Regions from separate parts of the Streptomyces sp. STAM6 genome, predicted to be linked through region 3. Evidence: riboswitches for the same ligand, from Rfam matches in the RefSeq annotation. Region 3 holds a riboswitch; each other region holds the start of a gene.
The links. A riboswitch is a leader RNA that binds a small molecule or an ion and turns the genes downstream of it on or off. The one in region 3 is predicted to bind cyclic di-AMP.
Positions count from the first base shown of each region.

Region 1: linked by a shared signal. The riboswitch ahead of ACY34K_RS11060 (M23 family metallopeptidase) and the one ahead of ACY34K_RS10270 (M23 family metallopeptidase) in region 3 are both predicted to bind cyclic di-AMP.
Region 2: linked by a shared signal. The riboswitch ahead of ACY34K_RS14010 (C40 family peptidase) and the one ahead of ACY34K_RS10270 (M23 family metallopeptidase) in region 3 are both predicted to bind cyclic di-AMP.

Region 1 covers NZ_JBUEFZ010000006.1:174,316-184,475, forward strand. The annotation lists gene ACY34K_RS11045 (bifunctional acetate--CoA ligase family protein/GNAT family N-acetyltransferase) at 1-343, opposite strand, end outside; gene ACY34K_RS11050 (HPr family phosphocarrier protein) at 431-712, shown strand; gene ACY34K_RS11055 (GntR family transcriptional regulator) at 881-1,579, opposite strand; gene ACY34K_RS11060 (M23 family metallopeptidase) at 1,872-2,654, opposite strand; cyclic di-AMP (ydaO/yuaA leader) riboswitch at 2,667-2,834, opposite strand; gene ACY34K_RS11065 (M16 family metallopeptidase) at 3,056-4,423, opposite strand; gene ACY34K_RS11070 (M16 family metallopeptidase) at 4,447-5,781, opposite strand; gene ACY34K_RS11075 (DNA gyrase/topoisomerase IV subunit A) at 5,970-8,423, shown strand; gene ACY34K_RS11080 (CobW family GTP-binding protein) at 8,689-9,762, opposite strand; gene ACY34K_RS11085 (sensor histidine kinase) at 9,998-10,160, shown strand, end outside.
Region 2 covers NZ_JBUEFZ010000009.1:113,564-123,723, reverse strand. The annotation lists gene bioD (dethiobiotin synthase) at 1-606, opposite strand, end outside; gene ACY34K_RS14050 (adenosylmethionine--8-amino-7-oxononanoate transaminase) at 608-1,918, opposite strand; gene bioB (biotin synthase BioB) at 1,911-3,062, opposite strand; gene ACY34K_RS14040 (8-amino-7-oxononanoate synthase) at 3,208-4,353, shown strand; gene ACY34K_RS14035 (DUF397 domain-containing protein) at 4,369-4,584, opposite strand; gene ACY34K_RS14030 (helix-turn-helix domain-containing protein) at 4,600-5,469, opposite strand; gene ACY34K_RS14025 (ATP-binding protein) at 5,726-6,175, shown strand; gene ACY34K_RS14020 (LysR family transcriptional regulator) at 6,223-7,116, opposite strand; gene ACY34K_RS14015 (LysE family translocator) at 7,219-7,851, shown strand; gene ACY34K_RS14010 (C40 family peptidase) at 8,086-8,562, opposite strand; cyclic di-AMP (ydaO/yuaA leader) riboswitch at 8,567-8,747, opposite strand; gene ACY34K_RS14005 (hypothetical protein) at 9,068-9,385, opposite strand; gene ACY34K_RS14000 (ATP-dependent Clp protease proteolytic subunit) at 9,524-10,147, opposite strand.
Region 3 covers NZ_JBUEFZ010000005.1:338,475-348,634, reverse strand. The annotation lists gene lhgO (L-2-hydroxyglutarate oxidase) at 1-104, shown strand, start outside; gene trmB (tRNA (guanosine(46)-N7)-methyltransferase TrmB) at 321-1,085, shown strand; gene ACY34K_RS10275 (PrsW family intramembrane metalloprotease) at 1,130-2,458, shown strand; gene ACY34K_RS10270 (M23 family metallopeptidase) at 2,666-3,727, opposite strand; cyclic di-AMP (ydaO/yuaA leader) riboswitch at 3,739-3,872, opposite strand; gene ACY34K_RS10265 (PP2C family protein-serine/threonine phosphatase) at 4,075-5,238, opposite strand; tRNA gene ACY34K_RS10260 (tRNA-Met) at 5,430-5,503, opposite strand; tRNA gene ACY34K_RS10255 (tRNA-Lys) at 5,620-5,692, opposite strand; gene rfbB (dTDP-glucose 4,6-dehydratase) at 5,724-6,746, opposite strand; gene ACY34K_RS10245 (glucose-1-phosphate thymidylyltransferase) at 6,743-7,810, opposite strand; gene ACY34K_RS10240 (YcaO-like family protein) at 7,863-9,188, opposite strand; gene lanKC (class III lanthionine synthetase LanKC) at 9,185-10,160, opposite strand, start outside.

The DNA of each region.
Region 1 (10,160 bases), on a different contig from region 3:
CGGCCTCGTCGGCGGGAGCGGTGGCGGGCAGCCCCCGGGCGTCGATCCGGTCGTAGCGGACGGTGGCGATGAACTCGCCGCCGACGGTCGCCGCGAGGCCCACCCGGTCCACGTAGTCGTGGTGTGTGAAGCGGTGCACGTCCTTGGCCGAGAGCCGGGGGTAGGGTGCGAAGAACCGGTAGTACTTCGACTCGTCCGAGACCTGCTCGTAGAAGCTGACCAGGCGTTCGGCGTCGTCCGTGGTGATCGGCCTGATCCGCGCGGTGCCGCCGTCGCGCAGCACCACATCGGCCTCCCAGTGATCGGGATACACGTGTTCCGACTGATCCGGCGGGGTCCGCATGGGGCCAGAGTACGGTGCGGGCTCCGGAGCACGCCGCAGAACATGAGAGACTGGTCTAGACAACTCCTCGCACCGAAGGGCAACACCATGGCTGAGCGCCGCGTCAACGTCGGCTGGGCCGAGGGCCTGCACGCCCGCCCCGCCTCGATCTTCGTCCGTGCCGCCACGGCCTCCGGCGTCCCCGTGACGATCGCCAAGGCCGACGGCAACCCGGTGAACGCCGCTTCGATGCTCGCGGTGCTCGGCCTGGGCGCGCAGGGCGGCGAGGAGATCGTGCTCGCTTCGGACGCCGAGGGCGCGGACGCCGCCCTGGACCGCCTGGCGAAGCTGGTCGCCGAGGGGCTCGAGGAGCTTCCCGAGACCGTCTGACGAGCCCGACGCGGTTCTCCGCGCAAGGGTGCGCAAATCGGTGGAGCCGTATCACGCGGAATTCCGGGTGATACGGCTCCACCGATTTCTGCACGCTGTTCATTTTTGTTTTCGGGCAGCCTCGACAGACCCCGCAAACAAAGCACTTCTTTGTATACGGCCGTGCTGTTAATTGCGGGCACCCGCGGTGTTTACGGGATGTTGCGAAGTCCTCACGCGACGGGTCAGCCGCTCGGGGCGCTCCGGCCGGCGCGGCACCAGCGAGCCGAGGGAGCGCTCGGCGTGCAGGGCGGTGAGCGACCGCGCCCGCTCCGCGTCGCCGCGTGCCACCGCGTCCACGATCGCGCCGTGCTCGGCCCACGCCTCCACCGGCCGGGCCGGCTGCTCCACCGTGTACATCCAGGCGATCTTGTGCCTCAGCTGGGTCAGCAGGGCGGTCAGCCCGGGGCTGCCGCACGCCTGGGCGAGCGTCTCGTGGAACCAGCCGCCGAGCGCCCGCAGATCCTCCCCCTGGTCTCGGCGGGCCCGCTCCTGCCCCAGCCTGACCAGGCCACGCAGCACCTTGAGGTGCGCCTCGGTGCGGCGCTGGGCGGCGCGTGCCGCGCCGAGCGGCTCCAGGAGCGTACGGACCTCCAGCAGGTCGACGGCCTCCTGTTCGGTGGGTTCGGCCACGCAGGCACCGGCGTGCCGCCGTGTGGTCACGAAGCCCTCCGACTCCAGGGTGCGCAGGGCTTCGCGGACCGGGACGCGGGAGACGCCGTAGCGGCGCGCCAGCTGTTCCTCGGTGAGCCGGCTGCCCCGGGCGAAGACACCGGAGACGATGTCGTCGCGGATCGCCGTGCACACCGAGTGTGCTGGAATGCGCATACCGAACCTCCGCATCAATTCGCTTAACCCGCGCGAAACTCGAGCGTTTGACGCCTGTTCGTGACTCTATTGCAGTACGCCCGGAATTCCGATGCCCACTGGCAAATAAAGGATGTCTTTTGGCCGGTACCGGCCGCCTCACGTCCGTCCACCGGCGCTCCACCGCCCGTCCACCGGCCGTACGCGGTCGCCGGGGCAGCCGGGGGCCGGGGAGGACCGCCCGGCGGCACGACGAAGCCCCGGCTCGCCGGGAGCCGGGGCCTTCGGAACGCGGGCCTTCGAGCAGCGGGGGTCAGACGTTGACGCCGTGCGAGCGCAGGTACGCGACGGGGTCGATGTCGGAGCCGTAGTCGGCGCCGCTGCGGGCCTCGAAGTGGAGGTGGGGACCGCTGGAGTTGCCGGTCGAGCCCGACAGGCCGATCTGCTGACCCGGCTCGACGGTCTGGCCGACCGAGACGCTGATGGAGGAGAGGTGACCGTACTGGGTGTACGTGCCGTCGTGCATCTTGATCACGACGTTGTTGCCGTACGCGCCGCCCCAGCCGGCCTCCACCACGGTGCCCAGGCCCACGGCGACGACCTTGGTGCCGGACGCGGCGTGGAAGTCCACGCCGGTGTGGCTGCCGGAGGACCACATGGCCCCGCCGGTCTGGTAGCCGGTGCTGACGTAGGAGCCGGCGACCGGGGACGTGAAGGAGTTCAGGCGCTTGCGCTCGGCCTCGCGGGCGGCGCGCTCCTCGGCATCGCGGGCGGCCTTCACGCGCGCCTCGGCCTTGCGCTTCGCCTCGGCCTCGGCCTTCGCCTGCGCCTGGGCCAGGGCGGCGGCCTCCTCGGCCTCGCGCTCCTGGGCCTCGGCCTGGGCGTCGATCCGGTCGGCGATGGTGTCGGTGATGACCGCCTGGTTGAGACCGGTGTCCTCGAGGGCGCGGGTGTCCGTGTCGGCGGCCAGCGCCGGGGAAGCGAGGGTTCCGATGACGCCGGTGGTGGCGATGGCCGCGACGCCGGCGGCATGCGCGCTCTTGCGGCTCATACGGCTCGGGGCACGGTGCTTCCCGGTGGCACGGGTGAACGCCATGAAGTGGCTGGTCCTTTCCTTCCCTCTCGCCTACCGGGTTAGCTGACGGGTTCGGAGCAGGAAGGTCTCCTACGGGCCCCTCCGCCGGCCGGCGAAGGCGTCCGATTCACCCCGGGGGACTTGATGTGGGTCCCCGGCTCCCCAGGCTCGCGCCGGACGGGGACTCGGCGATCGCTGTCCGATGTCGCGGATGCGACGCGTGCAACTGGCGGACAGCGCACATGACGCTAAGCGGGAGATCTTTCAATCGCCAAACAGACACGGGTTTTTGTAGCGCACGCCACAGGGCAGACACCCAGCCTCTCCAACAAACCGGACATACGACGGAACCCCGGCGTCCTGCTGGAGGCCGGGGTTCCGTGTCCGGTCCGCGCGAGGCGCGCGGACCGGGGCGGGCTCAATCAGCTCGTGACAACGGTCACTTCACCGATGCCGAGCGCCTCGACCGGCTCCTTGATCTGAGCGGCGTCACCGACGAGGACCGTGACGAGACGGTCCACCGGGAAGGCGCTGACGACCGCCGCGGTGGCCTCCACCGTGCCGGTCCCGGCCAGCCGGACGTACAACTCGGCCTGGTAGTCGTCCGGAAGGTGCTGCTCGACCTGGTCGGCGAGGGTGGCGGCGACGGAGGCGGCCGTCTCGTACTTCAGCGGTGCCACCCCCACCAGGTTCTGCACGGCCACATCGCGCTCGGTGTCCGTCAGGCCCTCCGCCGCGAGGGTGCGCAGCACCTTCCACAGGTCGTCCAGCGCGGGGCCGGTGTTCGGCGTGTCGACCGATCCGCTGATGGCGAGCATGGCGGCGCCCGTGCCGTCGGGAGCGGAACGCAGCACCTGGCCGAAGGCCCGTACGCCGTAGGTGTAGCCCTTCTCCTCGCGCAGCACGCGGTCGAGGCGGGAGGTGAGGGTGCCGCCCAGGCAGTACGTGCCGAGGACCTGTGCGGGCCAGACGCGGTCGTGCCGGTCGGCGCCGACGCGGCCGATCAGCAGCTGGGTCTGGACCGCGCCGGGGCGGTCGACGATGACCACGCGGCCGGTGTCGTCCGCGGTGACCGGCGGAACGGCGAGCGGCTTGCCCGGGGTGCCGGTCCAGTCACCGACGGTCTCGGCCAGGACCGCGTCCAGGTCGACGCCCGTCAGGTCGCCGACGACCACCGCGGTGGCCGTGGCGGGCCGGACGTGCGCCTCGTAGAAGGCCCGTACGGCCGCGGAGTCGATCCGCGCCACGGTCTCCTCGGTGCCCTGGCGGGGGCGCGACATGCGCGACGTCGCCGGGAAGAGCTCCTGGGAGAGCTGCTTGGCCGCGCGGCGGGACGGGTTCGCCATCTCGTGCGGGATCTCGTCGAGGCGGTTGCGCACCAGCCGCTCGACCTCGCCGTCGGCGAAGGCGGGCGCCCGCAGTGCCTCGGCGAGCAGGCCGAGCGCCTTGCGCAGCCGGGACACCGGGACCTCCAGGGAGACCCGTACGCCGGGGTGGTCGGCGTGCGCGTCGAGCGTGGCGCCGCAGCGCTCCAGCTCGGCGGCGAACTCCTCGGCCGAGTGCTTGTCGGTGCCCTCGGACAGCGCCCGGGCCATGATGGTGGCCACGCCGTCGAGGCCCTCCGGCTCGGCGTCCAGCGGGGCGGCGAGGGAGATCTCCACGGCGACGACCTGCTGGCCGGGGCGGTGGCAGCGCAGCACGGTCAGGCCATTGTCCAGGGTGCTCCGCTCGGGGGCGGGGAAGGCCCAGGGCCTGGCCTCACCGGGCTGCGGCTGCGGGTGGAACTCCATGGACGTCAAAGGCTCGGCGGCGCTCACTGGTCCGCACCCTCTTCCTGGTCGTTCTGGTCGGCGGTCACGGGCTCGTAGACCAGCACCGCCCTGTTGTCGGGGCGCAGCCGTGCCTGGGCGACCGCCTGGACCTCCTCGGCGGTGATGTCGAGCACCCGCTGGACGGCGGTCAGGGCGAGCTGCGGGTCGCCGAACAGCACGGCGAACCGGCACAGTTCGTCCGCGCGGCCCGCGACCGTGCCGAGCCGGTCCAGCCACTCGCGTTCCAACTGGGCCTGGGCGCGCTCCATCTCCTCGGCCGTCGGCCCCTCGGCGGCGAAGCGGGCGAGCTCCTCGTCGACCGCGGCCTCGATGTCCGGCACCTCGACGCCGCCGGACGTCTTCACGTCCAGCCAGCCCAGGGACGGCGCCCCCGCCAGCCGCAGCAGACCGAAGCCGGCCGCGACGGCCGTGCGGTCGCGGCGGACCAGACGGTTGTGCAGGCGGGACGACTCGCCGCCGCCGAGGACGGTGAGGGCCAGGTCGGCGGCGTCACACTCGCGCGTGCCGTCGTGCGGCAGCCGGTAGGCGGCCATCAGCGCGCGGGCCGGGACCTCCTCCTCGACGACCTCGCGCAGCTGCTCGCCGATGATGTCGGGCAGGGTGCCGTCGCGCGGGGGCTGCTTGCCGTCGTGGGAGGGGATGGAGCCGAAGTACTTCTCGATCCAGGCGAGCGTCTGCTTCGGGTCGATGTCGCCGACGACCGACAGGACGGCGTTGTTCGGCGCGTAATACGTACGGAAGAAGTTCCGCGCGTCCTCGAGGGTGGCGGCGTCCAGGTCGGCCATGGAGCCGATCGGGGTGTGGTGGTACGGGTGACCCTCGGGGTAGGCCAGGGCGGTCAGCTTCTCGAACGCCGTGCCGTAGGGAACATTGTCGTACCGCTGGCGGCGCTCGTTCTTGACGACGTCCCGCTGGTTCTCCATGGACTCGTCGTCGAGCGCGGCGAGGAGCGAGCCCATCCGGTCGGCCTCGAGCCACAGCGCCAGCTCCAGCTGGTGCGTCGGCATGGTCTCGAAGTAGTTGGTGCGCTCGAAGCTGGTGGTGCCGTTGAGGGAGCCGCCGGCGCCCTGCACCAGCTCGAAGTGGCCGTTGCCCTTGACCTGCTTCGAGCCCTGGAACATAAGGTGCTCGAAGAGGTGGGCGAGGCCGGTACGGCCTTCGACCTCGTGGCGCGAGCCGACGTCGTACCAGAGGCACACCGCGGCGACCGGGGTCAGGTGGTCCTCGGAGAGCACCACGCGCAGGCCGTTGGCCAGGCGGTGCTCGGTCGCTGTCAGGCCGCCGGAGCCGGCCTGGGCTGTGGCCGTGTGACCCATGGGCATGTACGTCCCTTCGATCGCTGTGTGGAAGAGTCCTGCCACTGTATGCAAGCGGACTGGCACCTGGCGAAGTTCCCGGGCCGCCGATTCGTCCCTCGTCCGGGTCGCGGTCGGTGTTGTCAGTGGGACGGTCCACAATGGTCCGCGTCAGATCAGCCTTTGTTGGTGAAGGAGCCGCAGCCGCGATGGCCCGCCGCAGCACGAAGACCACGCAGCCCGACGACTTCGAGGAGAAGATCCTCGACATCGACGTCGTCGACGAAATGCAGGGCTCCTTCCTCGAGTACGCGTACTCGGTGATCTACTCCAGGGCCCTGCCGGACGCCCGGGACGGCATGAAGCCCGTGCACCGCCGCATCGTGTACCAGATGAACGAAATGGGGCTGCGCCCCGACCGGGGCTACGTGAAGTGCGCCCGCGTCGTCGGCGAGGTCATGGGCAAGCTCCACCCGCACGGCGACGCGTCGATCTACGACGCGCTGGTGCGCATGGCGCAGCCGTTCTCGATGCGGCTCCCGCTGGTGGACGGGCACGGCAACTTCGGCTCGCTGGGCAACGACGACCCGCCGGCGGCCATGCGGTACACGGAGTGCCGGATGGCCGACGCCACCTCCCTGATGACGGAGTCGATCGACGAGGACACCGTCGACTTCTCGCCGAACTACGACGGCCAGGAGCGGGAGCCGGTGGCCCTGCCGGCCGCCTTCCCGAACCTGCTGGTCAACGGCGCCTCCGGGATCGCGGTCGGCATGGCGACGAACATGCCTCCGCACAACCTGGGCGAGGTGATCGCCGCCGCCCGGCACCTGATCCGGCACCCGGGCGCGGACCTGGAGACCCTGATGCGGTACGTGCCGGGCCCGGACCTGCCGACCGGTGGCCGGATCGTGGGCCTGTCCGGGATCAAGGACGCGTACGAGTCGGGCCGCGGCTCGTTCAAGATCCGCGCCACCGCGACCGTGGAGAACGTGACGGCGCGCCGCAAGGGCCTGGTCGTCACGGAACTGCCCTTCTCGGTCGGCCCGGAGAAGGTCATCGCGAAGATCAAGGACCTGGTCGCCGCCAAGAAGCTGCAGGGCATCGCGGACGTGAAGGACCTCACCGACCGTGAGCACGGCCTGCGGCTGGTGATCGAGGTCAAGAACGGCTTCGTCCCGGAGGCGGTGCTGGAGCAGCTCTACAAGCTGACGCCGATGGAGGAGTCCTTCGGCATCAACAATGTGGCGCTGGTCGACGGGCAGCCGCTCACGCTGGGCCTGAAGGAGCTGCTGGAGGTCTATCTCGACCACCGCTTCGAGGTGGTGCGGCGGCGCAGCGAGTTCCGGCGGGGCAAGAAGCGCGACCGGCTGCACCTGGTGGAGGGCCTGCTCGTCGCCCTGCTCGACATCGACGAGGTCATCCGGCTGATCCGGTCGAGCGAGAACTCCGCGGAGGCGAAGGAGCGACTGATCGACCGGTTCTCGCTCAGCGAGATCCAGACACAGTACATCCTGGACACGCCGCTGCGCCGGCTCACCAAGTTCGACCGGCTGGAGCTGGAGAGCGAGCGGGACCGGCTCAACGGCGAGATCGCCGAGCTGACCCGGATCCTGGAGTCGGACGCGGAACTGCGCAAGCTGGTGTCGTCGGAACTGGCCGCGGTGGCCAAGAAGTTCGGCACCGAGCGGCGTACGGTGCTGCTGGAGTCGGCTGGTGCGCCGGTCGCCGCCGTGGCGCTGGAGGTCGCGGACGATCCGTGCCGGGTGCTGATGTCGTCGACCGGCCTGCTGGCCCGTACGGCGAGCGGTGAGCCGCTGCCCGAGGGCGACGGCAGGCGCACCAAGCACGACGTGATCGTCTCGGCCGTTCCCGCGACTCAGCGCGGTGACGTCGGTGCGGTGACCTCGACCGGACGGCTGCTGCGGCTGTCGGTGATCGACCTGCCACAGCTGCCGGAGACCGCGTCCGCTCCGAACCTGTCGGGCGGGGCTCAGATCTCGGAGTTCCTCACGCTGGAGAAGGACGAGACGGTCGTCAGCCTGACGACGCTGGACGAGTCGTCGCCCGGCCTGGCGATCGGCACGCTGCAGGGTGTGGTGAAGCGCGTCGTGCCGGACTATCCGGCGAACAAGGACGAGCTGGAGGTCATCTCCCTGAAGGAGGGCGACCGGATCGTCGGCGCCGCCGAGCTGCGGACGGGCGAGGAGGACCTGGTCTTCATCACGTCCGACGCGCAGCTGCTGCGGTACCCGGCCTCGCAGGTGCGGCCGCAGGGCCGCCCGGCGGGTGGCATGGCCGGCATCAAGCTGACGGCCGGCGCCGAGGTGCTCTCGTTCACCGCCGTGGACCCGTCGGCGGACGCGATGGTGTTCACGGTGGCGGGCGCCACGGGCACGCTGGACGCGTCGGCGGGTACGTCGGCGAAGCTGACGCCGTTCGACCAGTACCCGCGCAAGGGGCGGGCCACGGGCGGCGTGCGTTGTCAGCGCTTCCTGAAGGGCGAGGACGTTCTGGTGCTCGCCTGGGCGGGAGCGGCCCCGGCCCGCGCCGCGCAGAAGAACGGCGCACCGGTGGAGCTTCCCGAGGTGGATCCGCGCCGCGACGGCTCGGGCAGCCCGCTGGCGAAGCCGGTGGCGGTACTGGCCGGGCCGGCTTCCTAGGGCGTGTTTCGAAAGTCCCGTCCGGCCGGGGGCCCGCCCTCCGGGCGGACGACGCCACTTTCGAAACAAGCCCCAGGGCTCTTCTTCGGATCAGGCCGGGCCTGTGAGCGGGTTCCGGTGCGCGCGGGCGCGAGGCGGAGGAGGAAGCCCCTGCGGTGGGCACCTCCCGTGCTCGGAGGGCCAGGGAGGCATGGGCGACCGACGTCGGCGCGGCAGCCGTGCGTGCCGGGGCTCGCGAGCCCCGGCACGATCCGAAAGAAGCGCCCTAGAGAACCGCGTCCTCATGGGCGTCCCGGGCCTCGTCGTCCGGGTCGCCCTTGTCGGGCACGTAGCGCAGGACGCCCCACATGGCGTGTTCGTCGGGGGCGTCCTCGGGGCCTGCCGACCGGCAGGCCGCCAGCTCCTTGCGGAGCGTCTCACCGTCCGTTCCGGAGCCGATGAGTACGAGCCGGGTACGTCGTTCCTCGCCGTCCGGCCACGGCTGCGGGTAGAAGCGGAGAAAACGGCCGACGGCGTGCACGGCGTACCGGTTGGCCGGATCGGCCTCGCCGAAGTCGACGAAACCCTTGATGCGGTAGAGCCCCTCGGGCCGTGAGTCGAGGAAGGCCATCAGGCGTCGGGGGTGCATCGGCTCGCCGGCGGTGTAGGAGACGGTTTCGTACGCCGCGTGCGGATGGTCGTGGTACTCGTCCTCGCGCAGGTCGTCGAAGGTGAGCTGGCCCTCGATCTCGTCGTCGGGCCGGGCGGCCCGGTCGAAGAGCAGCTCGGGGTCGATGCGCCCGTGGGCCGCGTCGACGACGGCGGCCCGGCCGGCCAGCCCGGTGACGACCGTGTGGACGCGCCGCAGCTCTCCCTCGCCGACCCGGTCGGCCTTGTTGACGACGACGAGGTCGGCGAGGGCCAGGTGCCGGTCGGTCTCCGGGTGCCGGGCCCGAGTGGCGTCGAACTCGGCGGCGTCGACGACCTGCACCAGGCCCCCGTACACGATCCGCTCGTTGTCGCTGGCGAGGATCATCCGGATCAGTTCCTGGGGCTCGGCGAGCCCGCTGGCCTCGATGACGATGACGTCGAGGCGTGAGGAGGGCCGGGTGAGCTTCTCCAGATAGACGTCGAGTTCACTCGCGTCGACGGCGCAGCACAGACAGCCGTTGCCGAGGGAGACGGTCGAGCCGACCTGGCCAGCGACCGTCATGGCGTCGATCTCGATGGACCCGAAGTCATTGACCATGACACCGATACGGGTGCCTCTGGCGGTGCGGAGCAGATGGTTCAGCAGGGTCGTCTTCCCCGACCCCAGAAAGCCCGCGAGGACGACGACGGGGATCTGCTGCACGCTCAAGGAACACCTTTCTGGATCTTGACGTCCGTCTGCGGACGACGCCCGACGGCGTTCCGCGGACGGCGCGGGACGGCGTTCCGCGGACGGCCGGGGACGGCGTGCCACAGACGTCGATCTTCGGACCGGGCCTCTCAGGATAGGCGCGACGCGGCGGCCGGGGTGGCGGACCGGAGGTCCCGCCGAGCGTGACGGCGGACATTTCGAAATGGCGGCCCCGCACCTTACGGTTCCGTCCATGAGCCCCGCAGCGACGTCGTCCCCCGCGCGCGGTCCCGCGCCCGGACCCGCGCGGCGCCGTCGGTTCGGCTGGCCGCAGCGGGTCTTCTCGCAGGTCCTGCTGGTGCAGCTGGCCATCGTTGCCGGCGTCATCGTGCTGGCCACGGGCCTCTTCCTGGCGC
Region 2 (10,160 bases), on a different contig from region 3:
ACCCGCGGGCACCGCCCCCAGCAGCGGCGCGCCCGCCGCGTCGGGCAGATCCGCCAGGTTGCACCGCTCAGCCAGCCCCGGCTCGGCCGGCCAACTGCCGACGACGACACCGGCCTGTTCGAGCCCGCGCGCCCGCAGCGCCTCCCCGGTCAGCGTCGCCATGTTGAGCGTGCCGAGCCCGGCGGGCGTGACGACCAGCACCGGAGCGCCCAGCAGCCGGGCCGCGTCGGCGAGCGTCCCCCCGTCGGCGTCGAGCCGCACCAGCAGTCCGCCCGCGCCCTCGACCAGGACCAGGTCGTGCTCGGTGGCCAGCTTCTCCGCGGCCGCGGCCACCGCCTCCGGCCGGACCGGCGGGAGGCCGGCGCGCCGGGCGGCCGTGTCGGGTGCGAGGGGCTCGGGGAAACGGGCCAGTTCGCGGGTCGTGACCTCGCCGGCGAGCCGTACCACCTCGTCCGCGTCGCCCCGCTCGTCCGGCCCCACGCCGGTCTGCGCGGGCTTGAGCACGGCGACCGACCGGCCACCCGCCCGGGCGACCGCGGCGACGGCGGCGGTGACCACCGTCTTGCCGATCTCCGTCCCCGTGCCGCTGACCACCAGAACCGTCATCTCAGCCCTCCCGTGCGGCCGCGCACACCGCGCGGCAGATCCGTGCCAGGTCGTCGTCACCCGTGACGTACGGCGGCATCACGTACACCAGGTCCCGGAAGGGCCGCAGCCACGCGCCCTCGCGGACCGCGGCCGCCGTGGCGGCCGCCATGTCCACGGGGTGGTCGAGCTGGACCACGCCGATGGCCCCGAGCACCCGCACCTCGCGCACCCCCGGCAGCTCGCCGGCCGGCGCCAGTCCGTTCCGCAGCCCGGCCTCGATGCGCTTGACCTCCTGCGCCCAGTCCTGGCCCAGCAGCAGGTCGATCGAGGCGCAGGCCACCGCGGCGGCCAGCGGATTGCCCATGAACGTCGGGCCGTGCGCCAGCACCGGAACCTCGCCCCGCGAGATGCCCTCGGCGACCCGCGTCGAACACAGAGTCGCCGCCATCGACAGATAGCCGCCGGTCAACGCCTTGCCGAGGCACATCACATCGGGGGAGACCTGCGCCTGTACGGCCGCGAACAGCGTGCCCGTCCGGCCGAAACCGGTCGCGATCTCGTCGAACACCAGAAGTACGTCGTGCTCGTCGCACGCCTCGCGCAACACCCGCAGGTACGCGGGGTCGTGGAAGCGCATCCCGCCCGCGCCCTGCACCACCGGCTCGACGATCACGGCGGCCAGCTCGTGCGCGTGCCGCTCGACCAGCGCGCGCAGTTCGTCCGCGTAACTCTCCTCGTACGCGGCCGGCGGCGGGCCCGCGAAGATCTGCCGCGGCAGGACGCCGGACCACAGCTCGTGCATCCCGCCGTCGGGATCGCACACCGCCATCGGCTGCCAGGTGTCGCCGTGGTAACCGCCGCGCCAGGTCATCAGCCGCCGCTTCTCGGGCCGGCCGACGGAGCGCCAGTACTGCAGACACATCTTGACGGCGACTTCGACGGCCACCGAGCCGGAGTCGGAGAGGAAGACGTGGCGCAGCGGCTCGGGCGTGATCTCCACCAGCCGGGCCGCCAGCCGCACGGCCGGCTCGTGCGTGAGCCCGCCGAACATCACATGGCTCATCCGGCCGAGCTGGTCGCGCACCGCCTCGTTGAGGACCGGGTGGTTGTAGCCGTGCACGGCGGACCACCAGGACGACATGCCGTCGACCAGCTCCTCCTGCCCGTGAACCGGCTCCGCGAGCCGGATCCGGACCCCGGACGCGGACTCCACGACCAGCGGGTCCGTACGGCCCGGCATCGGGCCGTACGGATGCCAGACGTGCGCCCGGTCCAGGGCGACGAGCTCGGCGGGGGAGAGGGCTTCGGGGGCGGAGCGCGGCTCAGGCATTGGGCGCGAGGTCGGTGCCGGCGCCCCGGCGGCGGACGGCCACCAGGTCGGGACGAGCGGCCTCGGTCGCCGGGGCGGAGTCCCCGCAGACCGAGCCGGAGCCGCAGCCAACGCCGGAACCGCAGCTCTCGGAGGTCTCGACACGGTGCTCGGGCAGCGTGGTCGTCCCCGCGCCCTCCACCTCGAAACCGGCGTCGGCGATCATCTCCAGGTCGGCCTTGCCGGCCTGCCCCTCGCTGGTCAGATAGTCACCGAGGAAGATCGAATTGGCGAGGTGCAGGGCGAGCGGCTGGAGCGAGCGCAGATGGACCTCGCGGCCGCCCGCGAGCCGGACCTCCACGTCCGGGCAGACGAACCGCACCATGGCGAGGATGCGCAGCGCCCGCTGCGGGGTGAGGTTCCACTCCTTGGCGAGCGGGGTGCCCTCGAACGGGATGAGGAAGTTCACCGGCACCGAGTCGGGGTCCAGCTCACGCAGCGCGAACACGACGTCGACCAGGTCCTCGTCGCTCTCGCCCATGCCCGCGATCAGCCCTGAACACGCCGAGAGACCCGCGGCGTGCGCCTTCTCCACGGTGTCCACCCGATCGGCGTACGTGTGGGTGGTCGTGATGTCCCCGTACGTTCCCTCCGACGTGTTGAGGTTGTGGTTGTAGGCGTCGGCGCCCGCCTCCCGGAGCCGCTCGGCCTGACCGTCCGAGAGGAGCCCGAGGCAGGCGCAGACCTCGACGCCCTCGTTCTGTTCCTTGATGGCCTCGATGGTCTTGCCGACGCGCTCGACGTCCCGGTCCGTCGGGCCGCGGCCGCTGGCGACCAGGCAGACCCGCTTGGCGCCGCCCGCGACACCCGCGGCGGCCGCCTTCGAGGCCTCGTCCGGCTTCAGCCAGGTGTACTTGAGGATCTCGGCCTTGGAGCCGAGCCGCTGCGAACAGTACGAGCAGTCCTCCGGGCACAGACCGGACTTCAGATTGACCAGGTAGTTGAGTTTCACCCGCCGCCCGAACCACTGACGGCGCACCTTCCCGGCCGCGGCCACCACATCGAGCAGCTCGTCGTCGGAGGTCGCCAGCACGGCGAGCGCTTCTTCGCGGGTCGGCAGCTCGCGCCGAAGCCCCTTGTCCACCAGCGTGTTCAGCAGGTCCATGGCGCTGATCCTGGCCTACGGCATACCCCTCGGCCAAGGAGGAACTCCACAACAGACGCCGAATGAGGTGTGTGTATGACCACACTCTGACCACGGCCGGGGCCGGTTAGGGTCTGTTCGCTGCCTACAAAAGGGAACCCGAGACATGCCCCAGGCTCCTTTCGACTGGACCGAAGCGGAGGCCCGCCGCCGCGCCGACGCCGGTCTGGTCCGTACGCTCCGCCCGCGCCCCGCCGAGCCGGACGTGCTGGACCTCGCGAGCAACGACTATCTGGGCCTGACCCGCCACCCGGACATCACCGCCGCGGCCGCCGAGGCCGCCCGCCGCTGGGGCGCCGGCGCCACGGGCTCCCGCCTGGTGACCGGCACGACCGAGCTGCACACCGAGCTCGAGCGCGAGCTCGCCGCGTTCTGCGGCTTCGAGGCGGCGCTCGTGTTCTCCTCCGGATACGCGGCGAACCTCGCCGCCCTGACCGCGCTCGGCGCCCGGGACTCCCTCATCGTCTCGGACGCCGGCAACCACGCCTCGATCGTGGACGGCTGCCGGCTCGCGCGCGCCGAGACCACCGTCGTCCCGCACGCCGACCCCGAGGCCGTCGCCAAGACCCTGGACGCGCACCCCGGCCGCCGGGCCCTCGCGGTCACGGACTCCGTCTTCTCGGTGGACGGCGACGCGGCCCCGTTGAACGAACTCGCCGAAGTGTGCCGTGCGCACGGCGCGGCGCTGGTCGTCGACGACGCCCACGGCCTGGGCGTCCTCGGTGACGGCGGGCGCGGCGCGCTGGACGAGGCAGGACTCGCCGGCGGCGGCGACATCGTCACCACGGTCACCCTCTCCAAGTCCCTGGGCAGCCAGGGCGGAGCGGTCCTGGGCCCGGCCCGGGTCATCGACCATCTGGTGAACGCGGCCCGCACCTTCATCTTCGACACCGGCCTCGCGCCCGCGGCGGCGGGCGCCGCGCTGGAGAGCCTGCGGCTGCTGCGCCGGGAGCCCGGGCTCGCCGGCCGCGCGCGCACCGTCGCGACCACCCTGCACCGCCGGCTCACCGCCGCCGGACTGACCGCCGTACGACCGGACGCCGCCGTGGTCTCCGTGCGCGCCCCCTCGCCGGAACAGGCCGTGCGGTGGGCCGCGGACTGCCGCGCCGAAGGGCTCGCCGTCGGCTGCTTCCGGCCGCCGTCGGTACCGGACGGCATCTCGCGCCTGCGGCTCACCGCGCGGGCCGACCTGACCGCCGATCAGGTCGAGACGGCGGTCGCCACCATTCTCCGCACGGCCCCGGCCGGCTGACGCTCCGGCCGGCCGTCAGCCGGCCGGTTCGTGGCGGAGGTCCGCTATGAAGGACGACCAGGCCGCCCCGGAGAACCGCAACGGCGGCCGGGTGACGTCCTTGGAGTCCCGGACGGCGAGCCGGCCGGTGTCGAGGAGGGCGGCCTCGACACAATTGTTCATGCCCACGCTGCGGCTGCTGCGCCGCCACCGAAGGCCGTCGTCCCGCTGCTGTGCGAGGTAAGCAGACATGTGGGGTGCCTCTCCCTACGCGCCGTCACCGATCCCGGCGATGAGTTCCGCGGAGTCCTCGGGCGACAGGGCGTGCGCCTGCATCGTACGGAAAGCGGCGCTGTACGCCTCGAGGTCTTCCGTCCGTTCGAGGTAGAGGCTACTCGTCAAGTGGTCGAGAACAACCACATCCAGATCAGAAATGTTCGGAAAGGAGAAGATAACGAAAGGGCCGGAGAGGCCGACGTAGCCGCCCATCGCGAACGGCAGCACCTGCAACCGCACGTGCGGCAGGGCGGCGAGTTCCACCAGCCGCCGCAGTTGGGCCCGCATCACCACCGGACCGCCCACCTCCCGCCGCAGCACCGCCTCGTCGAGCACGGCGTCCAGCCGCAACGGCGGTTCCGCGCACAGCACTTCCTGACGGGCCATCCGCACCCGCACCAACGAGTCGACCGTGGACGCCGGAAGCCCGTCGAGCGCGGCCCGGGTCACCGCCCGCGCGTAGTCGGGCGTCTGCAACAGCCCCGGCACGACCGACGTCTCCAGCGTCCGCGCCGCGCACGCCTGCGACTCCAGACTGATGAAGTCCCGGTACTGCTGCGGGATCACACCACGGTAGGCGTGCCACCACCCGGATCCCCCGCCGTCGGCCGCCGCACCCGCGAGCGCCTCCAACAGCGCCCGCAGCCGGGGGTCCCGGACACCGTAGGCATCGAGCAGCAGCGTCACATCCGCGCCCGTGACGCCGCTGGCTCCCGTCTCGATCCGGCTCACCTTCGACTGGTGCCAGCCGACCAGCCGTGCGGCGTCGCCGCTGGTGAGTCCGGCGGCGAGGCGCAACCCGCGCAACTCCTCGCCCAGTTTGCGCCGACGGACCGCCGGTCCGTGTCGCGTGCCCCGCATGACCGCCGCCTCCTTCCGTCCTCGCCGTCCCTCCTCGGCGATTCCCCCGGCCAACCCCTCAGTTTGCTCGCGAAATCCGGTCTCCCGTCGCAGAGTTCACCGCTTCGAGCGACAGATATATGCATATCTTGGTGGATCGCTCCCCTCAGGGGCGGCATGAGTGGCAGTCTGGCGCGGAGCACAATCCGAGGCCGTCCTCGCAAAGCATCCGCTACGTGTCGCAGACCGGCCCCGGTGGGAAAGGGACAGCGTCGCCATGGCAGACCACCAGGAAGCATCCGTCACTCTGCCGAGCGATCCCGCCTCGGTCTCCGTGGCCCGCAGATACGTGGCCGACGTGCTCGCCGAGTGGGGCCTGCCCGACGAGGCACCGGCCGCGGACACGGTCCGGCTGATCGTCTCGGAGCTCGCCACCAACGCCGTCCAGCACACCTTCGGGCAGTCGCCCACCTTCACGGTGGACGTCCGGCTCGAACGCGACGAACGGCTGCGCATCGGCGTCACCGACAGCCATCCGCGCTGGCCGCAGCGCCTGCCCGCCGCGGTGCAGCAGGACAACGGCCGCGGCATGGTCATCATCCGCTGGCTCACCGCCGAATGCGGTGGCCGACTCTCCGTCACCCCGACCCCCGACGGAGGCAAGACGGTCTGGATCGCGCTGCCCTGGACGCTCCCCGTGCAGAACCAGGGCGCCTACCCGACCTGACCGCGGCCCGACCGGTCCCGAAATCGCCGCGCGGAGCAGTCGCGGGCCTACAGAGGCTGCCCCGACCCCGCCCGGCCGAAGCCACCCCGCAGCAGCGCGCGCAGTGACTGGGCGGCCGGGCCGGAATCGTCGCCCCGGTGCGCCACCGAGATCGTCCGGCGGAACGCCGCCGGTTCCAGAGCCCGCACGCCCAGCGGCGCCGGCTCCATCGCCGCCACCATCTCCGGCACCACCGCCACCCCGAGCCCCGCGCTGACCAGCGCACACACCAGGGCGTACCCCGGGGACTCGCACACCACCGCAGGTGTCGCCCCCGCATCGCGCAGCGCACCCTCCACACCCCGGCGCGGCGGGTGGGCCGGCGCGCTGCTGATCAGCGGCTGACCCGCCAGCTCCGCGACCGGCAGCCGCCCCGAGCCCTCGGCCAGGACATGCCCCGGTGCCGTGACCAGGACCAGCTCCTCCACCAGCAGGGGCTCCAGCACCACCCCCGTGGGCGGCGGCTCGGCTCCGGCCGGCTCGTAGACATGGGTCAGCGCGAGATCGACCTCACCCGCGGCCACCGCCGCCACCCCTCGCGGCGGCTCGTACTCGGTGACCGCCGGCTCCACGTCCGGGTGCGCCCGCCGGAACGCGCTCAGCACCGGCGGCAGCAAATGGATGCCCACCGTGGTGAACGTCCCGACCCGGAGCCGGCCGCCCGTCAGCCCGTGCAGCAGGGCCAGCTCGTGCCGCGCCCGCTCCATCTCGTCCAGGACCCGGCGGGCCCGCGCCACCAGCACCTCGCCCGCGGCCGTCAGCCGCGCGCCCCGATGGTGCCGGACCAGCAGGGACGCACCCGCCTCCCGCTCCAGTTTGGCCAGCTGCTGGGAGAGTGCCGGCGGCGTGTAGCCCAGCCGTGCGGCCGCCCGCGTGATCGAACCGGCCTCCGCGACCGCCACCAGCGCGGCCAGTCGAATGGGGTCGTACGTTAAGCATCCCTTTAGGCAGACCCACAAGATTGCACGTACACGCTCATACCCGTTACGCAGCAGGCTGAGCCCATGGACGCACAGCTGATCGCCTTCATCGGTGTCGCCGCGGGCATGGTCGCCGTGCCGGGCGCCGACTTCACCGTCGTCGTACGCAACGCGATGTCCTCCCGCCGCGCCGGAGTCGCCTGCGCCGTCGGTGTCGCGGGCGGACTGCTCGTGCACACCGCCCTCGCCGTCGCGGGGCTCGCGGCCGTCCTGGTGGCCGTGCCCGTCCTGTACCGGACTCTGCAGATCGCCGGCGGCGTGTACGTCCTCTGGCTCGGCGTCCAGGCGCTGCGCGGGGCCCTCAGGGCGGCGCCGGACGAGGAGGAGCCCGCCGGGGAGGCCGGCCCGGGGGCGGGCCGCAGCCTGCGTCAGGGCTTCCTGACCAATGTCCTCAACCCCAAGGCGCCGGTCCTCTTCCTGAGCCTGCTGCCGCAGTTCGTGCCGGAGGGGGCGGCCGTGCTGCCGCGCACCCTGCTCCTGGCCCTGATCGTGGTCGTCCTCGCGCTGATCTGGTTCCCGGCCGTCGCGCTGCTGGTGGACCGGCTCGGGCGGTGGCTGCGCCGGCCGCGCACCGCCCGTACCGTGCGAGGAGTCACGGGCGGCGGGCTCGCCGCGCTGGGTGTGTCCCTGCTGGTGGCCCCGGCCGCCGGGCCCTGACGACGGTCCGGCGGCGCACGCGGTACGGGGCCGGCGCCGGACACTCCGGATGTGCCCGGAGGCGCGCCCCTGTACCGCGGCTCATGTCGTGGCCTTCAAGGGCTCGGTTCACCTCCGGGGCGCCTGTCGCCGGTGTCGACGGTCGATCGTGCCCAGGTCGCTCGTTCCTCGCGACCCTCCGCGCGTTCTCCCGTTCGGCACCGTCGCGCCCCTTCGGCTCACTCGCCCGGTACGTCAGCGCACGCGCCCGTACCAGACCGACTTCGACCAGATCTTTTCGAGCTTCACCACGGAGCCGGTCTTGGGCGAGTGCCAGATCTTGTTGTTACCCGCGTAGATCCCGACGTGGTAGACGCTGCTGCCACGATGGAAGAACACGAGGTCGCCCTTCTGCCGGTTCGACGCCGAGATGTGGCGCGTCTTGTTGTACTGCTGCTGGGCGGTGCGGGGCAGCGCCTTGCCGGCCTTCTTGTACGAGTAGAGCGTGAGGCCCGAGCAGTCGAACCGGTTGGGGCCCGTCGCGCCGTACTTGTAGGGCGCGCCCTTCTTGGACGCGGCCACGTTCAGGGCCTTCGTCGCGTGCGCCGGGGCGGCGTGGGCCTCCGGCACGGCGCCGGGCGCCAGCACCGGCCCGCCGACGGCGGCGAGAGTGAGTGCCGAGACGGCACCGGCTCGGGACAGCAGAGACGGGACATGAATCTGCGCGTTCATGGCGCAACCCTTCGTCAGCCGCCTGTGAAGGATGACCTGTCGGGTTCGGGCTGGCGAAGTTGCCCGGCCGCTGACGCGGCTTCACCCCAAGGGCGACCGACCGGACGAACATCGTTCGGTCACCCGTACTGCCTGGGTCCTCCACTCCTGCCGATCCACTCCTGTCGACCAGGCATCCGGACGGCGGCAGGACTCGGCGTCCGCCCGGACCGCCCCGCCGCGGTGGCGGGGGCTTGTCGTCGACACGGATCTTGACCCATGAATTGACGAAATTCCGAGTCGAAACGGCCTTATGTGAGGCTCCTCACGACTGATCCGTTCGGGTGGACAGGGTCGTTTTGGAGCCCGGCCGTGGCGAAGGGGTGATCCCCGCACCAGGGGCGGAACCTGATATTCCGCCAGATGAGTAGTCCAGGAGCGCAACTCGCGTCGTACGAAATTCGTCCATATACATACGCTGAACGGGGGAGCGTTTCTCGTACTCCTGAGCCCATCCGGGCGAGGCCTACGTCGGTCCCACATCTCGATTGTGAGGGACCGTCACGCGACCCGCGCGCCGCTCGCCGTCAAGGACCCGGAGCGCTCGCGCCAGCGTATGAGCATGCACTTCGCTCTCGCCGCGCTCGTGCATCAGCGTCAGCGCGTCGCGCAGCGCCGTCGCGCGCCCGACCAGGGCCTGGGCCGCGCGCAGGGCCCCGTAGGTGTGGCTGGAGCGCGCCGGATTGATCCGCCCCAGCAGATCGACGACTTCCAGGTAGCTGTCGACGAACGCGCCCTCGGCTCGGGTCAGGGCGGGCAGCGGAGGTGGTTCCGGTGGCAGCATGCGGGCACCCTTCCTCGTGCGCCCCGTGGGCCGGGGGCTCGGTGGTCGCTGTCCGGTGGGTGGTGCGCTTGTGGTGCGGCAGGCGCCCTTCTTCGGCAGGGGGTCGTCCTTCGGCGCCGGCCCGTGGGCGGCCGACGCTCATGCCTTGCGGTTCTTGCGGCTGGGGATGACGTGGTCCACCAGGCCGTACGCCCTCGCGCCGACCGCGTCGAAGACCGTGTCGCGCTCGATGTCGGCGTCGATCCGCTCGCGGGTCTGCCCGGTGTGGCGTACGAGCATATCGGCGAGTTGCTCCCGCAGTCGCAACAACTCCGCCGCCTGGATGTCCAGATCGCTCGGCACTCCTCGCAACGGCTCGTCGACGGAGGGCTGCTGGAGGATCACGCGTGCTCCGGGCAGTGCGAGTCGCTTGCCGGGTGTGCCGGCGGCGAGGAGAGCGGCCGCGCCCGCACTCGCCTGGCCGATGCAGGTCGTCTCCACCTCGCAGGTGATCACCTGCATCGTGTCGTAGATCGCGGACATCGCGCTGAGCGAGCCGCCGGGGGAGTTGATGTAGAGCGAGATGTCCCGGTCCGGCGCGGCGTACTCAAGATGGAGTAACTGCGCGATCACGTCGTTGGCGGCGGTGTCGTCGACCTGGGTGCCGAGGAAGACGATCCGCTCCTCCAGCAGCTTGGAGTAGGGGTCGAGAGTCCGGGTCCCGGAGCCGGTGCGCTCCGTGAACTCCGGAAGGACGTAGCGGGCGGCGGGGTCGTGGGGCATGACGAACCTCCTT
Region 3 (10,160 bases):
GCACGGTGCACGTCCTGAACGCCCCCTCCCCCGCGGCGACGGCATCGCTGCCCATCGGCCGCGAGGTGGCCCGCCGCGTCCTCGCCCACCTGGGCGGCGGCTGACACCCCACCCCCACCCTCATCCCCACTCCCACCCCGACCTACGCGCGGCAGCCCCACGCCGACACGTCGCCCGGCGCCCGGCCCGGCCGCCCCCGCCACCCTGCCCCCCGCCAGCCGGCTGACGCCCCGTGCCCGGCGCCCCGGCAGCCCCCGCCCCCGAGGGGACGGGGCACGGCCGGTCGGGGAGTGGCGGGGCGTCGGTAGAATCGGGGCATTGTGTCTGAGTCCCGTGAAACCGCCTTGCACCGTCGGCCCAAGGGTGAGCCCCGCTTTCCCGAGGGCCCCTCGCCCGATCCCGCCGGGTCGCACTTCGAGCGGCGGATCAGGAGCTTCCAGCCGCGCCGCAGCCGTGTCACGCCCGGGCAGGCCGATGCGTTGCGCCGGCGGTGGGCGGACTGGGGTCTGGACATCGACGGGCAGCGGACGCTCGATCTCGCGGAGATGTTCGGCGGACTGCCCGTCGTGCTGGAGATCGGGTTCGGGATGGGCGAGGCCACCGCGCAGATGGCCGCGGACGACCCGGCGACCGGGATCCTCGCCGTGGACGTCCACACCCCCGGCCAGGGCAATCTCCTCAACCTCGCGGACAAGGCCGGCCTGACCAACGTCCGGGTGGCCAACGGCGACGCGATCATCCTGCTGCGCGAGATGCTCGCGCCCGACGCCCTCGACGGCGTGCGGGTGTACTTCCCCGACCCGTGGCCCAAGAAGCGGCACCACAAGCGGCGGCTGATCCAGCCCGCGTTCCTGGACCTGGTCGCCACCCGCATGAGGCCGGGTGCCGTGCTGCACTGCGCCACCGACTGGGAGCCGTACGCGGAGCAGATGCTGGAGGTGCTGTCCGCGCACCCGCGGTTCGGGAACACGGTGCCCGACGGCGGCTACGCGCCCCGGCCGGCGTTCCGGCCGCTCACCCGGTTCGAGGGCCAGGGCCTGGACAAGGGGCACGTCGTCCACGACCTGCTGTTCCGGCGCGTGTAGCAATCTCGTCGCGGACTGTCAGTCGTCCTCGTTAGGGTCGATGGGTGTCCCAGTCGCCCTCACAGCACCCGCCCCCGCACCACCCGGCCGTCCCGGCGTACGAACCACAGCCGTCGTTCGACGCCGTTCCGGAGCGTGCCCGCTGGCGCTACAAACCGCGCCGCGCCCTCTGGCGCAGCAAGGCGGTGCGTGCCGTCGCGGTGTTCACCGTGCTCGCCCTGTGCGGGCTGGTGATCCTGGCACTGGTCCGGGAGCAGACCGGCACCGAGGGCTTCGTCGTCGGCCTGGGCCTCGCGCTGCTGCCGGTGCCGCTGCTCATGGCGGCGTTCCGCTGGCTGGACCGCGTCGAGCCGGGCCCCTGGAAGAACCTGATGTTCGCGTTCGCGTGGGGCGCCTGCGCCGCCGCGCTCGTCGCGATCATCGCCAACACCTTCGCGACCCGCTGGATAGCGACCGCCACCGCCGACCCGGCGTCCGCGGACACGCTCGGCGCGACCGTGATAGCCCCCGTCGTCGAGGAGAGCGCGAAGGCCGCGGCCGTCCTGCTCATCTTCCTGTTCCGCAGACGGGACTTCACCGGCCTCGTCGACGGAGTCGTCATCGCCGGCTTCACGGCCACCGGTTTCGCCTTCACCGAGAACATCCTGTACCTCGGCAACGCGTTCGGCGAGGACCAGGCGATCGGCACGTCCGGCTTCGCCTCCGTCACGGCCGCGACGTTCTTCGTACGGATCGTGATGTCGCCGTTCGCGCATCCGCTCTTCACCGTGCTGACCGGCATCGGCTTCGGCCTCGCCGCGCTCACCGCGCGGCGCAAGAGGATACGCCGGGTCCTGCTGCCGTTCCTCGGGCTCGCGCTGGCCATGGGCATGCACGCGCTGTGGAACGGCTCGGCGGCCCTCGGCCCGTTGGGGTTCTACGCCGTGTACGGGGTGTTCATGGTGCCCGCGTTCGGGCTGCTGACCTGGCTCGCCGTCTGGACCCGGCAGAAGGAGCTGCGCACCATATCGGGCGAACTGCCGGCGTACGCCGCGGCGGGCTGGCTGTCCCCGGCCGAACCGCTCGCGCTCTCCTCGATGAAGGCGCGCGGGATGGCGCGTGACTACGCGCGGCGTACCTTCGGTCCGGCCGCGGCCCGCGCGGTCGGCGAGTACGAGGCGTTCGCGACCTCACTGGCCTTCTTGCGCCACAGGGCCCACCGCGGCGCGGCGGACCCGGACTTCGTGGCGCGGGAGCAGGAGCTGCTGCACCACCTGTGGCAGCGCAAGGAGATGGCCGCGCCCGCGCTGACGTACGCGGCACAGGCGACCGGCCGGGTGTGGACGCCGCCTCCGTACCTCAACTACGGCGGCTACAACCCCTACCGCTCCTAGGGCGTGTTTCGTCGAAGAGGTTGCCGCCGAGCGCGAGGGGGAAGACGCGAAGGCCGGACGTGCCCCAACGCGGAGTGACGTCAGGGGGCGTCAACGGGTCCCGCTCAGGGGCTGCTCCGCACACGTCTCACGAGCGAACGAAAACCGGCAGCCCTGTCGTCGGGGGGGGTGCCGCCAGGACTGCCGGAGTCTTGCGAAGAACGGTGGTCAGACCGTCAGGCCCTTGCCGCGCAGCCAGGCCAGCGGGTCGATGCCGTCGCCGCCCGGCGTGTGCACCTCGAGGTGCAGGTGCGGGCCGGTCACATTGCCGGTGGCGCCGACGCGGCCGATGGTCTCGCCGGTGGCGACCGTCTGGCCGGCCCCGACCGTCATCGACGACAGGTGGCAGTACCAGACCTCCGTGCCGTCCTCGAGCTCCAGGACGATGCGGTAGCCGTACGAGCCGGACCAGCCGGCCGACTTGACGGTGCCGCCGTGCACGGCCTTGGCCGGGGTGCCCGTGGGCGCGGCGAGGTCCAGGCCGGTGTGGTACCCGGAGGACCACATGGAGCCGGCCTCGCCGTAGGTGGAGGTGATCGTGTACGAGGAGGTGGGGAGGGACCAGGCGGCGGCGAGCTTGGCCAGCCGCTCGGCCTCCGCCTTGGCGGCGGCCTCGGCCTCGGCCTTCTCCTGGGCGGCCTGCTCCGCCGCGGCCTCCTTCTCGGCAGCGGTCTGCTGGGCCTCGGCCTGCTCGGCGGCCTGCTCGGCGGCGGCCTTCTCGGCCGCGGCCTTGGCCTGCGCCTCGGCGTTCGCCTGCTGCTGCTCGGCCTGCTGGAGGATGCGGGCGCGCAGCGCCTCGCCGGCGTCGGCCCCGCCGTCCTGCTCGCCGGAGGTGTCCTGGGTGAGGGTCGCGGCGGTGAGCGGGGTGCTGTCGCCGGCCTCGGGGGTGTCCTCGTCGGAGATCAGGTCGCCGACGCCCGGGAGGGACTCGGCGTCCGGGAGGTGGTCGGTGATGGCGTCGGGGAGGGATATGGAGACCGCCGGCTTGTCCTGCGCGGTGGCCATGCCGCCCGCGCCGACCGCCGCGATGACTCCGACGCCGAGGACGGTGGAGCTACGGGCCAGGCCGCCGCGCTGTTTGGCGACACGGTGCCGGCCGCGGACCGGGCGGACCGTCTCCTCGGTGGGGTTCCACTCCTCGAACTGCGCGTTTGCGCCCGGGGCGTCCGGGATACCCGAAGAACCGAACGAGGTGAAGGGAGCTTCGGGGGCAGGCCTGTTGGACGCCACGGAGGCGCACTCCTTTCCTTCCTTCTCGCCTACCGGGTTAGCTGACGGGTTCGGAGCAGGAAGGTCTCCTACGGGCCGCTTCGGCCCGATTCACCCCAAGGTGGTGGTTCCCCGGTTCCCTTGCGGAATTCGGCGCACGCGCACGGTGCCGTCCTGACGACGGCTGGGACGACCGCGCTGCGTTATCGAACGTTAATAGACGTCGGTACCCGATTCCAAGCTGTTCCCGTTGATCATTAACCAATGGACCGGGGGACTTACCCCACCAGAAGCTGCCAGAATCGGGCGAGTTGACCACGCCGATAAAACATTCACAGGCCCATTAGTCCCTGACTGTGCGTCAAATGTTATGCGGAGGGCTGCTCACCGGTCACGGAGCGTGGCGACGGTGGGCGCTGGACCGCCAGCAGCGCGAGATCGTCCGTGGCCCCGCCGCCCGTGTGCCGCCGTACGTCCTCCACGAGCGCGTCCAGCAACGCCTCGGGCTCCTCGAAGGCCTGCCCCGAGAGCCACCCGCGCGGGTCGTAGAAGTCGCCGTGCGCGTCCCGGGCCTCGGAGAGCCCGTCCGTGTAGAAGAGCAGCGTCGCGCCCGGCGGGTACGACACCTCGTACGCCCGGTCCGGCCAGGCGGCCAGGTCGGCCATGCCCAGCGGGAGCGCGGGCTCGGCCGGCTCCAGCAGGTCCACGGCCCCGTCGGTGCGCAGCATCAGCGGCTCGGGGTGACCCCGGTTGACCACCCGCACCACCGCGTCCCCGCGCGGGATCTCGGCCAGCACCGCGGTGGTGAACCCCTCGACGGCGTCCAGCCCGTCCCGCCGCGTCCCCTCCCGCGCGAGCGCCCGCTCCAGCCGCTGGGCCACCCCCTCCAGCGAGCTCTCGTGCTCGGCCGCCTCCCGGAAGGCCCCGATGACGACCGCCACCGCCTCGACCGCGCCCAGCCCCTTGCCCCGGACGTCCCCGACGACCAGCCGCACGCCGTGGGGGGTGTCCTGCACGGCGAACAGGTCGCCACCGATGAAGGTGTCCGCCTGCGCCGCCTCGTAACGCGCCGCGACGCGCAGGCCGCCGATCCTGGCGGACGGCTGCGGCAGCACCGCCCGCTGCGCGGTCTCGGCGATCACGCGCGCCGAGGCGAGCCGTTCGTCGCCGCGGCGCACCACATGGTTGATGAGCAGGGCCAGCGCCGCCACCGTCGCCAAGGTGACGATCTCGGTGACGGTCGGCGCCTGTCCCAGGGTGCCCATGGAGAGGCGCAGGCCGACGACCCCCACGAGGGGCACGAGCCCGGCCACAAGGGTGGCGGCCAGGGTGAAGAAGGGCGCGGCGACCAGCGGGGCCGCCGCGAACAGGGGCACGGCGGTGTACGGGCTGGGCGTCGCCAGGTCGTACACCACACCGCCGGCGATCAGCAGTCCGGGCAGGACGCGGATGACGGGGTCGACCCCTCTGCGTCGCACTCGCTGCCCCACGACTGGTCTCCTGCCCGCTCCACCCAGGCTGCGGACGGTAATCGCGCGCCACCCGGGCCGGCCGGAGCCGCGCCGCGCGGCGAGGCGCCGTCCGCCGACCGGGCGACACGGGCGGCGGCCGGACCGCCCACCGCGGGCTCCGTGCCCGCCCGCGCCGGGCCCCCGCCCCGGGCCACTCCGGAGCCGGACACGCCGAAGGCCCGGATCTCAAGGATCCGGGCCTTCGGTTTCAGTAGCGGGGACAGGATTTGAACCTGCGACCTCTGGGTTATGAGCCCAGCGAGCTACCGAGCTGCTCCACCCCGCGTCGGTGAACACCACCTTACGCCATCAAGACCAAGATCATTTACATTTACGGGGCGCGGTCTCGTGACGGACGGCGAAGCGCCCCGCCCGGAGGGTTCCGGACGGGGCGCCATGCGGTAGGCCCTGTGGGACTCGAACCCACAACCAACGGATTAAAAGTCCGCTGCTCTGCCAATTGAGCTAAGGGCCCGCGTCCCGCAGCATAGCCCGCGCCGGTCGTCTCACGCCTTCAGCGGCTCCCACCAGGCGCGGTGGGCGCGGTACCAGGCCACCGTCTCCGCCAGCCCGTGGGCGAAGTCGCGTGCCGGCCGGTAGCCCAGCTCCTCCCGCGCGCGGGTCCAGTCCACCGAGTACCGCAGGTCGTGGCCCTTGCGGTCCTCGACGTACACCACCCTCTCCCACCCGGCGCCGCACGCCTCCAGCAGCAGCCCGGTCAGCTCCTTGTTCGTCAGCTCGGTGCCGCCGCCGATGTTGTACGTCCGGCCGGCGCGGCCCCGTGTGCGGACCAGCTCGACGCCCCGGCAGTGGTCCTCGACGTGCAGCCAGTCGCGGACGTTGGCGCCGTCCCCGTACAGAGGCACCGTCAGTCCGCTCATCAGCCGGGTCACGAAGTGCGGGACGACCTTCTCGGGGTGCTGGTAGGGGCCGTAGTTGTTGGAGCAGCGGGTGATGCGCACGTCCAGGCCATGGGTGCGGTGGTGGGCGCGGGCGAGCAGGTCCGCCGAGGCTTTGGAGGCGGCGTACGGCGAGTTGGGCGCCAGCGGTTCGTCCTCGTCCCAGGATCCGTGCGCGAGGGAGCCGTACACCTCGTCGGTGGAGACGTGGACGAAGGTGGAGATCCCGTGCCGTACCGCGCCCTCCAGCAGGATCTGGGTGCCGAGGGTGTTGGTGGTGACGAAGCCCGCGCCGCCCTCGATGGACCGGTCGACATGGGACTCGGCGGCGAAGTGCACCACCTGGTCGTGGTCGGCGAGCAGCCGGTCCACCAGGCCCGTGTCGCAGATGTCCCCGTGGACGAACGTGAAGCGCGGATCGGACCGTACGGGGTCGAGATTGGCCGGGTTGCCCGCATAGGTCAGTTTGTCGAGGACGGTGACCGACCCGACGGGCGGTGCGGACGCGTCCCGCGCTCCCGCGCCTGGCGGCGTGAGCAGCATCCGGACGTACGTCGAGCCGATGAAGCCGGCGCCGCCGGTGACCAGCACCTTCGGGGCCGTGCGGGACGAGGGCGAGGGGAACGTCATGCGGGAATCTCGACTTTGCTGTGATCGCCGATGACCAGCCGGTGGCCGGCCGGAGCGGCGGGTGCGGGGGCGACGACGGCCTCGCGGCCGATGAGGGACTCCTCGACACGGCGTACGCCCTCGATGCGGGCGCCGCCGAGCACGATCGAGTTCTCGATCTCGCTGTGCCGCAGCGAGCAGCCCGGCGCCACGGAGGTGTACGGGCCGACGAGGCAGCCGGTGACGGTGGTGCCCGCGCCGATCACGGCCGGGCCGGTGATCCGCGACCCCACGACCCGCGCGCCGCGCTCGACGACGACCGGGCCGATCAGCTCGGACTCGGCGTCGACGCTCCCTTCGACACGGGTGGTGAAGGTGTCGAGGACGGACCGGTTGGCCTCCAGCATGTCGGCGACGTTGCCGGTGTCCTTCCAGTAGCCGGTGATCCGCGTGGAGCGGAGATCGTGGCCCGTGTCGATGAGCCACTGGAGGGCGTCGGTGATCTCCAGTTCGCCGCGGGCCGAGGGGGCGATGGCCCGGACCGCCGCGTGGACGGCCGGCGTGAACAGGTAGACGCCGACGAGAGCGAGGTCACTGCGGGGGTGCGCCGGCTTCTCCTCCAGGGCGACCACCCGGCCGTCGGCACCCAGTTCCGCGACACCGAAGGCCGTGGGATCGGGAACGCGGGTCAGCAGGATGCGCGCGTCGGGTCGCTCCCGGCGGAACTCCTCGACCAGCGCGGTGATCCCGCCGACGATGAAGTTGTCGCCGAGGTACATGACGAAGTCGTCGTCGCCCAGCCAGTCCCGGGCGATCAGCACGGCGTGGGCGAGACCCAGCGGCGCCGCCTGGGGAAGGTAGGTGACGCGCAGCCCGAACCGGGAGCCGTCCCCGACGGCGGCCCGGATCTCGTCGGCGGTGGCGCCCACGACGACCCCCACCTCGGTGATCCCGGCCGCGGCGATGGCTTCCAGACCGTAGAAGAGCACCGGCTTGTTGGCCACCGGCAGCAGCTGCTTCGCCGAGGTGTGGGTGATGGGCCGCAGCCGGGTACCACTGCCTCCCGCGAGGACCAGAGCTTTCACGCGACGACTCCCGCTGTGAGGGCTGTGAGGGCTGTGAGGGGCGGACGGGGGTTCACGGCAGCGGGTGCGGCCGGGCGGTGTGGACGGAGTCGCCCACCGGGCGGCCGGTGCGCGCCTCGGCGGTGTCCAGCCGGTGGGTGTTCCAGGTGAAGGCGTGGCCCTCGGCCATCCGCAGCGCCTGGTAGCCGGCCGGGACGACCTTCACCGCGGCCCAGCCCATCTCCCGCAGCCCTGCGGGCAGTCGGGCGCTGAGGTCGACGGCGAGCGGGTCGGCCCCGTCGGCCACGAGCGCGCCGACGATGTCCGGCGTGCCGACGGCGGCCGCGGTGCGGGGCGGCCGCTCCTCGGTGAAACCGGCGATCCACTCGGTGACCTGGTCGAAACCCGCCCGGGACGCGACATGGCGCAGCCGGTCGTCGTCGTCCCGGATGGCGGCCGGGTCCGGGGCCGTGCCCAGACCGTGCCGGTCCCAGGAGTTGAGCAGCACCGAGCGGATCTGCAGCGCCTCCTGCAGTGCTCCGAGCATGCTCCACCAGGGGTCGTCGGTGGCGTTGCAGCCGACGGTCGCCAGCGGGTGCGCACCGGTGCGGTCGACGACCACACCCACGGTGCACACGATGCCCGGCAGCCCGGTCGGCAGATCGGCGAGGACCGGCTCCAGCCCTGCCCGTTCGGCCTTCGCGAGCAGCGCCACGAGGTTGCGGCGCCGGGTGCCGGCCCGCCCCCCGGCCGGCCCGTCCAAGGCCCCGGCCGGTCCGTCCGGCCCGCCGTCCTGTGGGCGTACCCGGGTGAGGCGCAGCCGACGCTCCCAGGCGACGAGCAGGGCGTCCCGTTCGACCGTCTCCAGCAGTCCGGCACGCAGCGCCATGTCGTGGCCGTGGCCCGCCGCGGCCCCCGACGGACTGGGGTCGAAGTCCTCGCCGTCGGCGCCCGGGTACGGATAGTCCACGAGCGGGGCCGGTACGAGGATCTCGGCGTCGTCGCGGAGCCGGCGGGCCGGGTACCAGTCCAGGACCCGGTCCGCGGCCCGGGGACGGCCCAGCGCGACACGCGGGTTGTCGAACGGCAGGGCCCGGTCGCCCAGTTCGCGCAGGGTGGCGCGGACCACCGGGCCGGCCGGTCCGGGGACGGGCGGGAAGAGGGCGTAGCGTTCGACGGCCTCGCCGACGCCGCGCGGCAGCGCGTCGGTGCGGGAGTGACCGTACGCCCCGATCACGCAGGGGTCGAGCGCCCGGCCGCCGGGCACGGCCGGGGCCGTCGGCGGGGTGATCCGCACCAGGACGCGCCACAGCAGGTCGGCCGGCGCGGCCGGCGGCATGGCCTCGAACCGCTCGGCCAGCCCGTGCGAGCGGTCCAGGGTCGCCAGGAAGTCGATCACGAGCGGCCCCCGGCGCCGGGGGCGGTTCCGGGCCCGCGGAAGAACGGCAGGGACGGCGCGTCCGGGGTGAGGGCGGCGTTCAGCGCGAGCAGGGCGCCCGCGCCGCCCGTGGCGAGGTCGGTGGAGATCCGCATGGACTCGTGCCCCAGGAACGCCGTGCCGTCGCCGTGGCACACCGCCTGCAGCTCGAAGTCCCGCACGTGGCGGAGCACCGGGTCGTCGGCACCGGCCCGCGCCGGAGCCGGCTGCCCCGGCTCGCCGCTCATGTGGAGCAGCGCCAGCGCCGTGCCCGCACGGCCGTGGAACAGCCCGGTCTGGGGCACGAACTGGTGGGCGGCCGACTCCCGGATCGCGTCCCGGGCGCGGGCCAGCCGGGCGTCGGGACGGTGGGCGAGGAAGTCGTGCAGCACCATGCCCGAGCCGCCGCAGCCCGTCGCCAGCAGGGGCATCCGGCCGGGCGCCTCCTCCGGGAAGTGGCCGTCGGTCCAGCCGAGGTGGCGCAGCTCCCGGTCCAGGGCCTCGTGCGCGCGGTCGAGCAGGGCGTGGTCGCCGGTCTCCTCGTACAGCCGCAGCAGGAACAGGGCGCGGCCGGCCGGGCCGCGGAGAAGACCGAACCGGGCCTTGCCGTCGGGGAGGCCGTCGGGGGCTTCGGCGAGGTGCCCGGCGAGCCGTACCGCCCGGTCCAGCAGGGCGTCCTCGCCGGTGCGCCCGGCGAAGTGCAGCAGCGTCAGGCCGATCCCGGCGGCGCCGCCGAGCAGGGTGTCGTCGGTGGCCCACGGCCCGGCGGGCTCCTCGTCGAGCCGGGTCTCGACGCGGGCGAGCAGCTCCCGCGCGTCGTCCGGGCGCCCGATGCGGTCCAGCGCGAAGGCGATGCCGCTCAGCCCGGTCCAGAAGCCGGGCCCGGGCCGGTCGAGGGCCCGCGCGGAGCGGGTCAGCCAGTCGGTGAGTTCCGCCGGGACGGGCGTGCCGGCC